4 regions of the Pseudobutyrivibrio ruminis HUN009 genome follow, and region 3 is predicted to be linked to each of the others. Evidence: predicted binding sites of a transcription regulator. Region 3 holds the regulator's gene; each other region holds the start of a gene.
What was found. Region 3 encodes Rex, which represses fermentation and respiration genes when NADH is low (regulators of the CRP and FNR family bind a similar motif). Its sites were predicted from a motif close to ATTGTTAANTANTTAACAAT; they were not measured.
Positions count from the first base shown of each region.

Region 1: a site for Rex is predicted at 2,008-2,027, ahead of BO15_RS0107435 (butyryl-CoA:acetate CoA-transferase). Genes of this name have one in related genera too.
Region 2: a site for Rex is predicted at 1,661-1,680, ahead of BO15_RS0110920 (DUF5692 family protein). Genes of this name have one in related genera too.
Region 4: a site for Rex is predicted at 2,154-2,173, ahead of gap (type I glyceraldehyde-3-phosphate dehydrogenase). Genes of this name have one in related genera too.

Region 1 covers NZ_JNLH01000001.1:1,641,153-1,644,944, reverse strand. The annotation lists gene BO15_RS0107440 (family 43 glycosylhydrolase) at 1-502, opposite strand, end outside; gene BO15_RS0107435 (butyryl-CoA:acetate CoA-transferase) at 656-1,996, opposite strand; gene BO15_RS0107430 (acyl-CoA thioesterase) at 2,116-2,571, shown strand; gene BO15_RS0107425 (hypothetical protein) at 2,617-2,859, opposite strand; gene BO15_RS0107420 (ATP-binding protein) at 2,870-3,792, opposite strand, start outside.
Region 2 covers NZ_JNLH01000001.1:2,397,660-2,401,451, reverse strand. The annotation lists gene BO15_RS0110930 (chloride channel protein) at 1-548, opposite strand, end outside; gene BO15_RS0110925 (diacylglycerol/lipid kinase family protein) at 673-1,614, shown strand; gene BO15_RS0110920 (DUF5692 family protein) at 1,755-2,867, shown strand; gene BO15_RS0110915 (MBL fold metallo-hydrolase) at 3,020-3,781, shown strand; gene BO15_RS0110910 (DNA-3-methyladenine glycosylase 2) at 3,783-3,792, shown strand, end outside.
Region 3 covers NZ_JNLH01000001.1:2,048,651-2,052,442, forward strand. The annotation lists gene BO15_RS0109240 (polyribonucleotide nucleotidyltransferase) at 1-405, shown strand, start outside; gene abc-f (ribosomal protection-like ABC-F family protein) at 462-2,375, shown strand; gene BO15_RS0109250 (redox-sensing transcriptional repressor Rex) at 2,464-3,090, shown strand; gene BO15_RS0109255 (hypothetical protein) at 3,101-3,792, shown strand, end outside.
Region 4 covers NZ_JNLH01000001.1:1,828,962-1,832,753, forward strand. The annotation lists gene BO15_RS0108205 (FAD-dependent oxidoreductase) at 1-323, shown strand, start outside; gene BO15_RS0108210 (shikimate kinase) at 449-1,234, shown strand; gene BO15_RS0108215 (histidinol-phosphatase HisJ family protein) at 1,250-2,059, opposite strand; gene gap (type I glyceraldehyde-3-phosphate dehydrogenase) at 2,285-3,301, shown strand; gene BO15_RS0108225 (phosphoglycerate kinase) at 3,493-3,792, shown strand, end outside.

The DNA of each region.
Region 1 (3,792 bases), 410 kb from region 3:
GTGGCGCACCTATATCAACAAAGGTACCAGTTGGTGAATCAGAAACTGCAACGCCAATACACTGCTTTCCTGTCTTGTCCCAGCTGCAATAGTATAGGTAATATTTGTCTTTTCCATCTGCAGGGTCTGTATGCTTCATTACCTGAGATGCCCAGGCAGAAGTGTCATTGCTAGTCCAGCTAACATCCTCCATGGACATTACAACTCCTTCGCTGGTCCAATTCACCATATCTGTGGATGAATAGCACAGGTACTCTGGAATATTGTAAATAGATTTTCCAACTTCCTCATCTGTAGAAGCATCATGGCCTGTGTAAAGATACACAGTATCCCCATCAACAAGCACCGAAGGGTCACCACCGTATACATAATCCTCATTAGAAGATACTAAAGGATTGCCCCCATCCTCTTTCTCAAGCACAACTTCCTTAGGCGAGCCACAGCCCACTAGGCCTACAGCTGTCGCTGCAATTAGTACTGCAGCCATCGCTTTTTTCTTCATGTAATTATCCCCCTAGTTATTTTCGTTTAGCTTTTGTTAAATTAATTTATAATTATGTATAACATTAATATAAACCACTTTCAATAGGAATAGCTGTGAAATATTCAACAAAAAAAGGACTTCGCAATTAGCGAAGTCCCTGAAAATCTAAGATTATTTATTTGAACGTCTCCAGATGTGCATCTTCTCAGCCTCAGCAATAAGCTCATCACGGAAATCAGGATGTGCAATACCGATAATCTTTTCTGCACGCTCCCAGGCTGAAAGTCCCTTCAAGCAAACCTTGCCATACTCTGTAACAAGATAGTGTGTATTAGCACGAGTATCCGTAACAATTGAGCCCTCAGCAAGTGTAGGACGAATACGGCTCTTTACTGTGCCATCCTTTGTTGTAAATGTAGATGAAAGACATACAAAGCTCTTTCCACCATTTGAAAGATAAGCACCAAGTACAAAATCAAGCTGTCCACCTGCACCAGAAATGTGCTTTGTTCCAGCTGACTCAGCATTAATCTGACCGAACAAATCCACATCAACAGCATTGTTGATAGAAATGAAATTATCAAGTGCTGAAATCTGGCGAATATCATTTGTATAATCAACAGGAGCACTCATAAGCTCTGGATTCTCATCCATGTAATCGTACATCTTTTTTGTACCTGCACCGAATGCATAAGTCTGACGGAATCTATCAATATTCTTCTTTGAACCGTTAATCTTTCCAGCCTTTGCAATATCAACAAATGCATCAACATACATTTCTGTATGAACTCCCAAATCTTTCAAGTCTGAATCAGCAATCATGGCGCCTACTGTATTTGGCATACCGCCAATGCCAAGCTGTAAGCATGCACCGTTTGGAATTTCCTCAACGATAAGCTTAGCAACAGCCTTATCTACATCTGTAGGAGCAGCGCCGCCACCCATTTCAAGGATAGCTGGATTATCTCCCTCTACGATAGCGTCTACCTTAGAGATATGAACTCCCTCTTCAAATCCACCAAGGCAACGTGGCATGTTCTTGTTAACCTCTACGATGATGTGCTTTGACTTTTCAACTGCAGCCATAAGATGTGAAGCGTTAGGACCAAAGTTGAAATAGCCATGGTTATCCATTGTAGTAGTCTGAATCATAAGAACATCATTTGGCTCAATATGCTCTCTATAGTATCTAGGAAGCTCAGAGTATCTAATTGGTGCATAGTAAGAGCAACCTCTTGCAATAAGCTTTCTCTCAATACCACCCATATGCCATGAGTTCCAGCAGAAATGCTCACCTGCATCCTCGCGCTCAAAAATTGCAGGCAACTTCATCAGAATACCGCCACGAACCTTTACATCTCTAAGCTCATCAGTACGTTCAGCTAAAGCCTTATCCAAAGCATCTGGTGTGCCAGTACACCAGCCATAATCAACCCAATCCCCACTTTTTACTACCTTTACAGCCTCAGCTGCTGTAGTCAGCTTCTTCTTATACTCAGCCTGAAAATCCATAATAACCTCCGCTCGTTAAATTTTTATCAATTAAAGTCATTTTACCACTATCATCCTACACAATCAATCTAATTTTTGTGATATAATTAACGTAGTAAATTTCATCAGGAGGTAACACTATGGCAAAACAAGAAATTGAAGTTGCTGGTGCTAAAAGGCAGATAAAGATTACCCCTTTTGAGCATCACACAAAATATCACGAGACAGATCAGCAGGGAATCATCCATACATCTAATTATCTGAATTGGATTGAGGATGCTAGAATGAATCTTATGGAGCAGATGGGACTTTCTTTTAAGCAGATGCTTGATATGGAAATCACCTCCCCTGTAATCTCTCATTCTATCGAATATAGAAGTCAGGTAAAGTTTGATGAGACAATTGTTGTAGATACTAAATTGGTTTCCTACGATGGTCATGAAATGGAAGTGGCTTATCGTATTTACGATAAGTCTACTGGAGAAGACCGTGCCGTAGCAAAGACTAGACACTGCTTTATGAATAAATCAGGAATCCCTATTTCTATGAAGAGGGCTTATCCTGAGCTTGATACAAAGTTCTTTGAATTTAAATAACAGATAATGAAAAACCTTCCCGCATCAGCAGGAAGGTTTGTTTTTTTACATCCCCTTGGAACCAATTTCCATCAAAAGATTGATAAGTTCAATGTCTGATTCCTGAACTCTAAGGTTTGTTTCGATTTTCTCACCAGCTGGATCTGTGATTGCAATTTCAATAACAGAACCTGGTGTCATTGCCTTGTTTTTAGCTGCCCCGAAAAATGGAAGAAGCTTTGGATGATTTGCATTGAAAGTAGCTGCTGCACTTCTAACTTTAAATAAATCTGCTGGATTAAATGCCATCGTAATCTCCTTATATCATGTATTTTCTGAGAAGCTTTTTAAGCTCCTCTTCTTTGATTGGTTTTTCGATGTAGTCGCTAAAACCAAGACCCTCGTATTCTTCTTTAGCGCCTACAACTGCATTTGCTGTCTGCATGATAAGAGGTGTATCCTTGTTTGGATTATTCTCTATTGTATCCATAATCTCCTTTAACTGGAGTCCATCCATGCCAGGCATCAAATGGTCAATAAATATAATATCATATTTTGTTCGTTTTATCTTCTCTATTGCTTCTGCTCCACTGATTGCTGTATCAACAGTAACATCAGTATTATTTAATAGCATCGAGAACACTCTTAAGTTTATAGCTACATCATCTACTACAAGTATTGCGCCAATCACATCAAATACTTCATGTCTGTCAGCCACACGTCTGTCGCCATTAGGTCCCATAGAGAATGTGCCACATGGTTCCACTGAGCATATCTCCTGTGGGATTACAACTGTAAATGACGTGCCCTTACCTAATTCTGATTCTACAGCTATCTGTCCATGCATCAAATCTACAAGCTGCTTAGTAATTGTAAGACCAAGACCGGTTCCCTCGATTTTGCTTTGTGCAAACTCCCCTACTCGCTTGAATGAATCAAACAAATATGGGATGCTTTCTTCCGCTACACCTATTCCTGTATCTCTTACAGTGATTATCAACAGAAGCTTGCCTTCTGATATCTTTCCCTGAACAGAAAGTGTTATTCTTCCCTCAGGTGTATATTTAACTGCGTTAGTAAGAAGGTTTGTTACTACCTGTATGATGTGCTCCTTGTCGCCCTTTAGCTTTTCTGGAAGCACGTCACTCATATCCACTTCAAAGGATAATCGACTAGCCTTTGCTCTAGGGCGAACAAGTGCGTAACACTCACGCACCATATCCATTAATTCGTACTCTTCAT
Region 2 (3,792 bases), 350 kb from region 3:
ACGGAAATAACTTCCATGGAGAAAATTGCAGCTGCCATTGGTGTGCCGAATAAAGCTGAAAATGCTGCACTCATACCACACATTATCATAGTCTTTTTGTTAGTGTCACTAAGGTGAAGGGCACGACCCACACCATTTCCTATAGCGCCGCCCATCTGTAAGGCAGCTCCCTCACGACCGGCAGAACCACCTACTAAGTGTGTAATCAATGTAGCTATGAAAATCAGTGGAGCAAGTCTAAATGGCAGACGCTCATCTGACTGAATCGCAGCAATAACAGTGTTTGTTCCGCTGTCTTTAACCTTTAGAATCTTCTTATATATAAATGTGATTAGCACTGCACCTATCGGCAAGAAATATATAAGCCATGGATTGGATTCGCGGACAGATATGACTTCTCGCATGCTAAGTCCGAAGGCGGTAGCAAATAATCCTACTAGAACACCTATTACGATAGCTGCGATTGTCCAGCTGAAAACAGACATTGCTCGATGACCGTTGTGATCGATTTTGTGAAATAACGTTTCTTTAAATTCTCTATTATCCATATTTTCCCTCTTTATTTGATATATCTTGTATGCTAACACTCTGTATTTTTTCACGCAAGAAATACATTGACTTTACTTGATAAAATATACAAAATTATTTTAGAAACAATATTTGGGAGACAATATGGAAAACGTATTTATTGTAAACAAAGCGAGTAGAACAGGAAAAGCTGAAGATGTTTGGAATAAGATAGAAGAATATCTTGAAAGTGAAGGTGTAGATTACGAAGTTCACTTTACAGCCAAGGCTTATGATGCAACTGAATTTGCAAAGAAAGCCACATCTTCGGGAGAGGATGTTCATTTATTTGTTATGGGTGGAGATGGCACTTTAAATGAAGCGCTTAATGGAATAGTAGATTTTGAACATACCTTATATACACCGCTGCCATCAGGCTCTGCTAATGATTTTGTTAAAGGCATAGGATTGGAAGGAAGCACGCTTGATATTTTAAAACGAGCTCTTAAGGATGAGGGTTTCAAAAGCATTGATATAGGAAAGGTTACTTATAATAAAGAAGGAGAGGAGCATAGTCGTCTTTTTGGCGTTAGTGCGGGAATTGGTGTAGATGCCTATGTTTGCTTACAGGCACTTGATAGCAAGCTAAAGAAATTTCTTAATAAGTTTGGCCTTGGTTCGGCAACATATGGCCTTCTTACTGTGGGAGATATTTTCACAATGCCATTTTCAGATGCGGTTGTTACCACCTATTTTGATGGAGTAAAAGAGGAACGTAATATTAAAAGTACTATATTCGCTGCTGCCATGAATTGCCCGGCAGAGGGCGGTGGTATACCAATGGCTCCAAAGGCCACAGCTGACTCCGGATATCTTACAGCATTTATTGCCCATGACATTAGTAGAATTAAATGTTTTGGATTATTACCTTTTTTAGTTGCAGGTAAGCATGAGGGAAGGAAGGGATTTGATTTATTAAAATTTAATAAATTGGAGATATCTATGGATGATCAAATGTGTGTACATGCTGATGGTGAACATGTTGGATTTTATAATAAAATTTTATTTGAATGTTTGCCCTCAAAGTTGAAAATTAGGGGCTTTTAAGGAATACAAATTCTTAAAAATGTATTAAATTTTTATTAAGCAAAATATTGTTATTTTCTTGACGACCAAGTATAATAGAAACTGAGGGAAAGAGAAGAAGTTTCTCTTTTAATTTCTAATAATTATTAAGGAGGATGGATATGTTTTTCCAAATCACTAATCTTTGGCAGATCCTTGGATGGTTCCTTGTATTTGCAGGATTAATTCTCATGAACGAACTCGGCCGTCGTACAAAGGTCGGCGGAATGATTATTTTCGTAATCATCCCATGTATTCTTACAGTATATTTCATTCTTGCACACGTTGGTTTATTCGGCGGTGCAGCAAACCCAACTGTTGCTTATATGGATGGTTGGTTCCACTACTTCAAGCTCTACGCAGCAGATATCGGATGCGTCGGCTTCATGATGATCAAGTATAAGTGGGGCATTGGTAAAGAAAAATGGTTTGCTTGGTGGCCATGGTTCATCGTAGCAGCAAACATCATGATTGCTAATGTTTCAGATATGGAGTCTGCTCTTGCAGCATACTCAATCACAGGCGACCTTTCAGGTGCTTGGTGGTGCTCAAACGAAGGTGTATTCATCTACGGTGGATGGTGGAACGTTGTTAACGCTCTTGCTGGTATGATCAACATCTTCTGTATGACAGGTTGTGTAAAGCTTTACACATCAAACGACAAGAATCAGGCAGATATGATTTGGCCAGATATGACAATCTGGTTCATCATCGCATATGATGTATGGAACTTTGAGTATACATATCTTAACCTTCCTACACATACATGGTACTGTGGTGTTGCACTTCTTCTTGCTCCTACATTTGCTAACGCACTTTGGAACAAGGGTGCATGGATCCAGAACCGTGCTAACACACTTGCAATCTGGTGTATGTGGGCTCAGGTAGTACCTCTCTTCCAGTTAAAGGGTACATTCGCAGCTGTACTTCCACGTGTATACGGTGGCGCTACAGAGGCTGGTGTTACAACAATGGATCTTTATGAGAAGGCTATCGCTCTTTACCAGGCAGGCCAGGGCAAGACAGCAGCAGCTAACGAAGCTATCGCAGCAATGGGTATCACAGCTGATCCTTCAATGCAGGGATTTGTAGCTATGATGGCACTTGCAATTAACGTTCTTTGCATCTCTGTTATCATTAGAAACGCAATCAGAATCGGTGGAAACCCATATTCTAACTGCGTATTCGAGGGAACAAAGGACTTCGACGAGGCTATGGCTCGTGCAGCAAAATAATTCATGAGATTTTAAGGCATCCGCTTAGGCGGGTGCCTTTTTTGTATTCATCAATATTTAGTGAATAGTATTTTAAATTCATCTAAATATAGGTATAATATTCACATGAATATGCCTAATTTTGATTAAGGCGATATATTAGGGAGAATCTAATGTACAAAGTTTACTATATTATGCATAGTAGCTTCTTGGTGGAGCTAGAAGATAGATATTTACTATTTGATTATTTTGATAAATCAGTAGTGGCAGATACAGTGCAGTTTCATGGCTGCCTGCCAGAGCTTAATCCTGATAAATACCTTTATGTTTTTGCAAGTCATAGCCATAAGGATCATTGGTGGCTGGAAAATCTCCGTCTTGCTGACTCAAGAGACAATATCAAGTTTATTTTGTCGAAGGACATTAGATTAGGCCGCAACTATCTTATTAGAAATGGCTTTGATTTATCTATAAAAGACAAGATTCAGTTTGTAACATCCATGAAGAAGTATCAGGTGGATGATATGACTATAGAAACCCTTCGTTCTACAGATGCGGGAGTGGCATTCGTAATCAGCGTAAATGGCATGAACATTTATCATGCAGGGGATTTAAACTGGTGGAATGCTGAGGGCCGTGGGGAGCTATACGGTGAAGTATATGGTCGAGAGTACAAGCGAGCTTTGAAATCTATTTTAAACAAGCATTTTGATATAGGATTTGTCCCATTGGATTCTCGAATGGGGGAGGATGGTTATTTCCTTGGCTTGGATTATTTCATCAAGAACATTGATTGCGACAACATCTTCCCTATGCATATGTGGGGAGATTACAAATGGATTGATAGATTCAAGAGTCGCCCAGATATTGCAAATCTTAGGGAGAGAGTTGTGGATATAGATAGGGAAAATATGATTTTTGAGATAGAGGACTAGAATGGTTTTTA
Region 3 (3,792 bases):
ATTGATCCAGAAAAGATTGGTGATGTTGTTGGTCAGCGTGGTAAGACAATCAATGAAATCATTGCAAGATGCGATGTTAAGATTGATATTACAGATGACGGAAACGTTTCAATTTGTGGTACAGATGCTGCAAAGATGGATGAGGCTAAGAGAATGATTGAAATCATCACAACTGATTTTGAGCAGGGTCAGATCCTCACAGGTAAGGTTGTAAGCATCAAGGAATTCGGTGCATTTATCGAGTTCGCTCCAGGCAAGGAAGGAATGGTACACATTTCTAAGATTGCTAAGGAAAGAATTGACAGAGTAGAAGATGTTCTTACTCTTGGCGATACTGTTAAGGTTGTATGCCTTGGTAAGGACAAGATGGGACGCATCAGCTTCTCTATTAAGGATGTTCAGTAAAATTAGATTTTATTTGGCGCCTGACATTAGTCAGGCGCATTTTTTAAGGAAAAACTATGTTACTTAATGTTTCGCATATTTTTAAATCATTTGGAGAAGATGGCATTATAAAAGATGCCACTTTTACTGTGGATGAGGGTTCTAAAGTAGCTATCGTTGGTAACAATGGAACGGGAAAATCTACGCTATTGAAAATCATAGTTGGAGATTTGCCTGCAGATAGTGGCGAAGTTACTCTTAAAAAAGATGCAACTATGGGCTATTTAGCTCAGTACCAAGAGGATTCTTTTGGTAGTAGTATTTTGGATACAGTACTCAGTGCCCGTGAAGATTTGCTTTCCATGGAAAAACGTCTTTCAGATATGGAAATGGAGATGTCAAATCTTGATAGTAAAGATGCTGCGACTTTTATGGAAAATTATCATAAGCTACAGCATCAATTTGATTTATTAGGTGGATATACATTTCGTTCTGAAGCTGTTGGTATTTTAAAGGGCCTTGGCTTTGAAGGGGATGATTTAAATAAAAGCATGAATGAGCTTTCTGGAGGTCAGAAGACACGGGTTAGCTTAGGACGTCTTCTTGCTTCATCACCAGATTTGCTCTTATTAGACGAGCCTATAAACCATTTGGATTTGAATTCAATCGTGTGGTTGGAGGGATATTTATCTTCATACAAAGGCGCAGTTGTAATTGTTGCTCATGATCGATATTTTCTTGATAAAATTGTAGATCATGTTGTTGATTTATCCTATGGACGCACTAGTGTATATACAGGAAATTACACAGCTTTTTCTGAGCAAAAGGCTTTGTATCAACTCACATATGAGCGCAGCTATGAAAAACAGCAAAAGGAAATTGAACACCAGAAAGCTGTTATTGAAAAGCTTCAATCCTTCAACAGGGAAAAATCCATAAAAAGAGCTGAAAGCAGAAAGAAAATGCTTGATAAGATCGATATTATGGATGCACCTGATAAGGATATGCCTAGAATGCGACTTACTCTTGAGGTTGAAAAGGAAAGTGGCAAGGATGTATTAGATTTTTCTCATGTGACAAAATCATACGATGATAAAAATATCTTTACAGACCTTTCATTCGAAGTTCACAAAGGGGATAGAATCGCTATTTTAGGTGACAATGGTACAGGAAAGACTACAATTCTTAAATGTATCAATGGTCTTACAGATTTTGAATCAGGAGAGATTCGCTTTGGTGCAAATGTTACTGTAGGATATTATGACCAGGAGCAGCAGGGGCTTACAGAGTCAAACACTATCTTTAGTGAGCTACATGATTCTTATCCTTATCTCACAGAGACTCAGGTTAGAAATACATTAGCGGCCTTTATGTTCACAGAAGATGATGTTTTTAAACGCATCAGCGAGCTGTCCGGTGGCGAGAGAGGACGTGTCTCTCTTGCAAAACTTATGCTTTCTAAGTCTAATCTTTTAATCCTTGATGAGCCTACAAACCATCTTGATATGGATTCGAAAGAAATGCTTGAGGAAGCACTTAACGAATATGACGGAACTTTGCTTTATGTAAGTCACGATAGATATTTTGTTAACCGTACTGCAAATATGATTCTTGAACTTTCAGATGGTCATCTTACAAAGTATCTTGGCAATTACGATGATTATATTGTCAAGAAGGAACAACTCTCTGCAGCAAATGTTGCTTCAATCCAGGAATCTGTAGTAGACTCTAACGCTACAGCTGCAAAGCTTGATTTTAAAGAACAAAAGAGAATTGAAGCGGAAAAGAGAAAGCTTCAAAACAAAATCTCAAAAATCGAAGAAGAGATAGAAAAACTAGAAGAAAAAAAGGCAAAGATTCAAGACGAATTCTTAAAGCCAGAGAATATGACAAATTCTGCAAAGCTCAACGAATTAACTGCTGAACAGAATGAAATAGATTCTAAATTGGAAGATTTATATTCTCAGTGGGAGGAGTTAAGTTTATCTTAAGCATGTATAAGTCTTTGTTAAAATCTTGACATAGTTTTTGTGTGATTTTATAATTAAGATTGAAAATTGTAATTAGGAGGTATATGGGTTGGATAAACAGATTTCACAAGCAGTCATCAGAAGACTTCCTAGGTACTACAGATATTTGGGCGAACTTTTAGACGATGGTGTTGAAAGAATTTCATCAAATGATTTAAGTAAGAGAATGCATGTTACAGCATCTCAGATTAGACAGGATCTTAACAACTTTGGTGGTTTTGGTCAGCAGGGTTATGGATATAATGTTGCATATTTACATGATGAAATAGGAAATATCTTGGGAGTTAACGAAACACATAATGTTATCGTTATTGGCGCTGGTAACTTGGGCCAGGCTATTGCAGGTTATGTTAAATTTGAGCGTGTAGGTTTTAAAATTATTGGATTATTTGATGTTAATCCTGAGCTTAAAGGCAAATTAGTTAGAGACATTCCTGTTCAGATGCTTGATGAGCTTCCAGAATTCATTAAACATAATGATGTGGAAATTGCAGCTTTAACATTGCCTAAGTCAAACGCGAGATCTACAGCATTAAAGCTTGTTTCACTAGGCGTACATGCTATTTGGAACTTTGCTCATGTTGATTTAGATGATATTCCTGATGTTATTATAGAAAATGTTCATTTATCAGATAGTTTGATGCAACTTTCTTATAACATTACTCAACAGAAGTAGGTGAATGTATATGGCGGACAGGGATTTTACAACTGCCATTTCCAAAATCAAGGTTCCTATGCTTATTTTGGATCAGAAATGGCATAGACTTTTTGCATTAGGCGGAAAGCCTGAACAGGTTAAAGAGCTTGAAAAGCAGGAAAATGACTTACTGAAACGTGAAGCTGAGCTGAAAAAGGAACTTAAAGACCTTAAGAAGGTTAAAGAAAACTTGATGGCTTCGGTTATGTCCAATATGGAAGGAACTTCTGATCTGGTTTCAAAGAAGCTTGATGATGATAAAAGACTTTTAGAAGAATGCAAGGAACGCATCGAATCAAACGAAGAAGAGTTGAGCGAGCTCCCACAGAAGACAGATGATGTTAACCGAGAGCTGATGTTGGCAACAATGGATTATTGCTACGATAAACTTCGTACTAATTCCACAGAGGCAGAGGAAATTACTAACTGGATTAAGGATGTTAGAGTTCAGCTCAAGAAAAACGTTATTCGCAAGCATAACCGCGAGATTAACAATAAAGAGATTTACTCATATATGCATGATGTATTTGGTATGGAGGTACTAAATCTATTTGATATGCAAAATGGGGATTTCTATATTGGTACAATCGATGATAAAGGTGAGCCTGTAAAAACACCTGCAGATAAGCAGGATGAAAGTGATAAAACAGATCTTTCTGACATTCAGCTTGAAGAAGTAGA
Region 4 (3,792 bases), 220 kb from region 3:
TCACAAAGTGCGATACAGCAGCAAAGATGGCTAAGTACAATGTTCGTCAGATGACAAACACAGCTCTTCAGGAAGTATGCAACGATAAGTTTATCGTTAAGAATCCAGAAGGCGAAATCGAGAACATCGACTTTGATTTAGGCTTCATCTGCCTTGGTATGCGCTCAAATACACCTATCATCGATGAGTTAAATACAGCATTTGAAGATACAAATGTTGAGATTTACAATATTGGTGATTCTAAGCGTGCTCGTCGTATTATCGAAGGTACAGAAGAAGGTCGTGATATCATCAAGGTTCTTGAGAGACATGATTTTCTTTAAGATTTAACTTCCTTGATTAATTTAATCTAAAATTTATTTATCAGACAGAAGGAAAAAGTGGTTTCTTTCTGTCTGATTTTTTAGTATGATACTATTCAAAATAAAGTATCAAAGGGGAATAAGACATGGAACAGCTCAAAATGTTAAGAGAGCATCTTGCTCAGAACGACGAAATTATTCTTAATGCATTGCTTATGAGAAATGCCATTGTTGAGGAAATTATGGCATACAAAGAAGAGAATGGTTTACAGATTTTACAGCCAGAACAGGATGAAAAAAGAGATCGCTGGTTAGACAAGAGCTTGGAAGGGAAACGTCACGGCAAGGAAGTAAAGGACATTTATAGTTCGATAGTTAAAAATGCCAAGCGTATCCAGGCTAGACACTTGTTTAATTACAATATTGTCCTGATTGGATTTATGGGAGCAGGTAAAACTACAATCTCTGATTATTTGAGCACATGTTTTGCTATGGAAGTAGTAGAGATGGATCAGGTTATTTCTGATAGAGAGGGCATGTCTATTTCTGATATTTTTGAGGTATATGGAGAAGAGCACTTCAGAAATGCCGAGACAAACCTATTGAAGGAAATGCAATCAAAACGCAATGTGGTTATTTCGTGTGGTGGTGGTACACCAATGCGTGATGTAAACGTCCAGGAGATGAAGAAAAACGGACGCGTTGTTCTTTTGACTGCAAAGCCAGAGACAATCCTTGAGAGAGTGAAGGATAGCCACGATAGACCTCTTATCGAAAAAAATAAGAGTGTTGAATTTATAGAAGAGTTGATGCTTAAAAGAAGAGAGAAATATGTTGCTGCAGCTGATATCATAATTGAAACTGATGGCAAGTCAGAACTGGAAATCTGCGAGGAACTTGTAAATTCTCTTTTAAAACTTGATAACGATTAAGAAAAAGCCTGAGGCCTATCTCAATGGATAAGCTTCAGGCTTTCTATTTTTAAATACATAATACTCATGAAAACCGCAATCATTTAATAAGTCTGGTAGCTTATCAAAATCTGCAGCAACATCTTCTGGACAGTGAGCATCGGCGCCTAGTGTAATCATTTTGCCACCTAATTCCTTGTATCTTTTAATAATAGATGGCGCAGGATTAGGAGCACCCATTCCTTTTCTGAAGGCAGCAGTGTTTACCTCCAAGGCCTTATCAAGCTTTATAATTTGCTGAAGGATGGCATCAATGATTTCTGAATATGGTTGATGTGTGTTATGCTTTGTCTCCTGGTTACGTGCATATCTAAACGCGTAGTCTAAATGTCCGACTGTATCGAAATTTGTAAATGCGGTAATGTTTTCCAGAATGGATTCGTAATATCTGGTGAGCAATGCGCTTTCTGTATCACGATCCCAGAAGCTGTCGAAGTATGGGTCCCATTTATCAACAAGGTGAGTGCTTCCTATTATGAAGTCGTAAGGATGAGCATTTACGGCTTCATTACATTTATCAACCACATGAGGCTGAATTCCAACTTCTAGCCCGTTCAATATGGCGAAGTCATCAGTTGATTCCTGCTTAGCAAGTTGATGCAATGTAGGGTAGTAGTTTTCTAAATCTAAATCAAAGAACCCAAACTGCTTTGGATAGTCAATATCAAGGTGATCCGTAAATGTGATACCAAGTAGTCCTTTTGTCTTTGCGGCGTTTATCATATCAATAGGAGAAGCATCGGAATCTCCAGAAAAATTGCAGTGCATGTGATTGTCCCAAAACATTACTATGGCCTCCTTCTTATAAGTAACTAAATATTAAATGATGATATTGGCGGGTGCAAGAAATATTGTTTGAAAATACAAATAATATAAGTACATTGAGAAAATTTTAACAATATTTCAATTTGGGGTTGAATTATAGATTGATGTTGTATAAAATAAAGTGCATACGGGGCTCTTTGAGAGCTTCAAAGAAAATTTTAAAAGAATCTTTAGGAGGATTTAAAAATGGCAGTAAGAGTAGCAATCAACGGTTTTGGCCGTATCGGCCGTCTTGCATTCCGTCAGATGTTCGGAGCAGAAGGTTACGAAGTAGTAGCAATCAACGACTTAACTAGCCCAAAGATGTTAGCACATCTTTTAAAGTATGATTCATCACAGGGAAAGTATGAGCATGCAGATGAGGTTTCTTACACAGATGATTCAATCATCGTTTGCGGTAAGGAAATCAAGATTTATGCATTCCCAGACGCAAACAATTGCCCATGGGGTGACCTTAAGGTTGACGTAGTTCTTGAGTGCTCAGGATTCTACACATCAAAGGAAAAGGCACAGGCTCATATCAATGCAGGTGCTAGAAAGGTTGTTATCTCTGCACCAGCAGGAAACGATCTTCCTACAATCGTTTACAATACAAACCATAAGACACTTAAGGCTTCTGATACAATCATTTCAGCAGCTTCATGTACAACAAACTGCTTAGCACCAATGGCTGACGCACTTAACAAGTTCGCTCCAATCCAGTCTGGTATCATGGTAACAATCCACGCTTACACAGGTGATCAGATGACACTTGATGGCCCACAGAGAAAGGGTGATCTTCGTCGTTCACGTGCAGCAGCAGTTAACATCGTTCCTAACTCAACAGGTGCAGCAAAGGCTATCGGTCTTGTTATCCCAGAGCTTAACGGAAAGCTTATCGGATCTGCTCAGCGTGTTCCTACACCAACAGGTTCTACAACAATCCTTACAGCAGTTGTAAACAAGAAGGACGTTACAGTTGAGGGTATCAACGCAGCTATGAAGGCAGCAGCTAACGAGTCATTCGGTTACAACGAGGATGAAATCGTTTCTTCAGATATCGTAGGTATGAGATTTGGTTCTCTCTTCGATTCTACACAGACAATGGTTTCTAAGATTTCTGATGATCAGTACGAGGTACAGGTTGTTTCTTGGTATGATAACGAGAACAGCTACACATCTCAGATGGTTCGTACAATCAAGTACTTTAGCGAGCTCGCTTAATTCGTTTTTACGAAATACGACTTTTAAAGGGTCCGGTCCTATTGGACCGAACCCTTTTTATTTTAGATATCTAAGTGAGCTAGTAGGAAACAAGCTCTTAGGTTTCTGAGTGAGACATTTTAGTCGAAGGAAGAAACACTAAGGCTTGTGACCGTAACTAGCGGACTTGGGATTATATGGAGGATAAAAATATGGCATTAAATAAGAAGACAGTAGATGACATTAATGTTAAGGGCCGTCGCGTACTTGTTCGTTGCGATTTCAACGTACCTCTTAAGGCTGGTGAAATCACAGACGACACACGTATCAAGGCAGCTCTTCCTACAATCAACAAGCTTATTGCTGATGGTGGAAAGGTTATTCTTTGCTCACACCTTGGAAAGGTAAAGAATGGCCCTAATGAGGGCGAGTCACTTGCTCCAGTTGCAAAGCGTCTTTCAGAGAAGCTTGGCAAGGAAGTAACATTCGTTTCTGATTACAACGTAACAGGC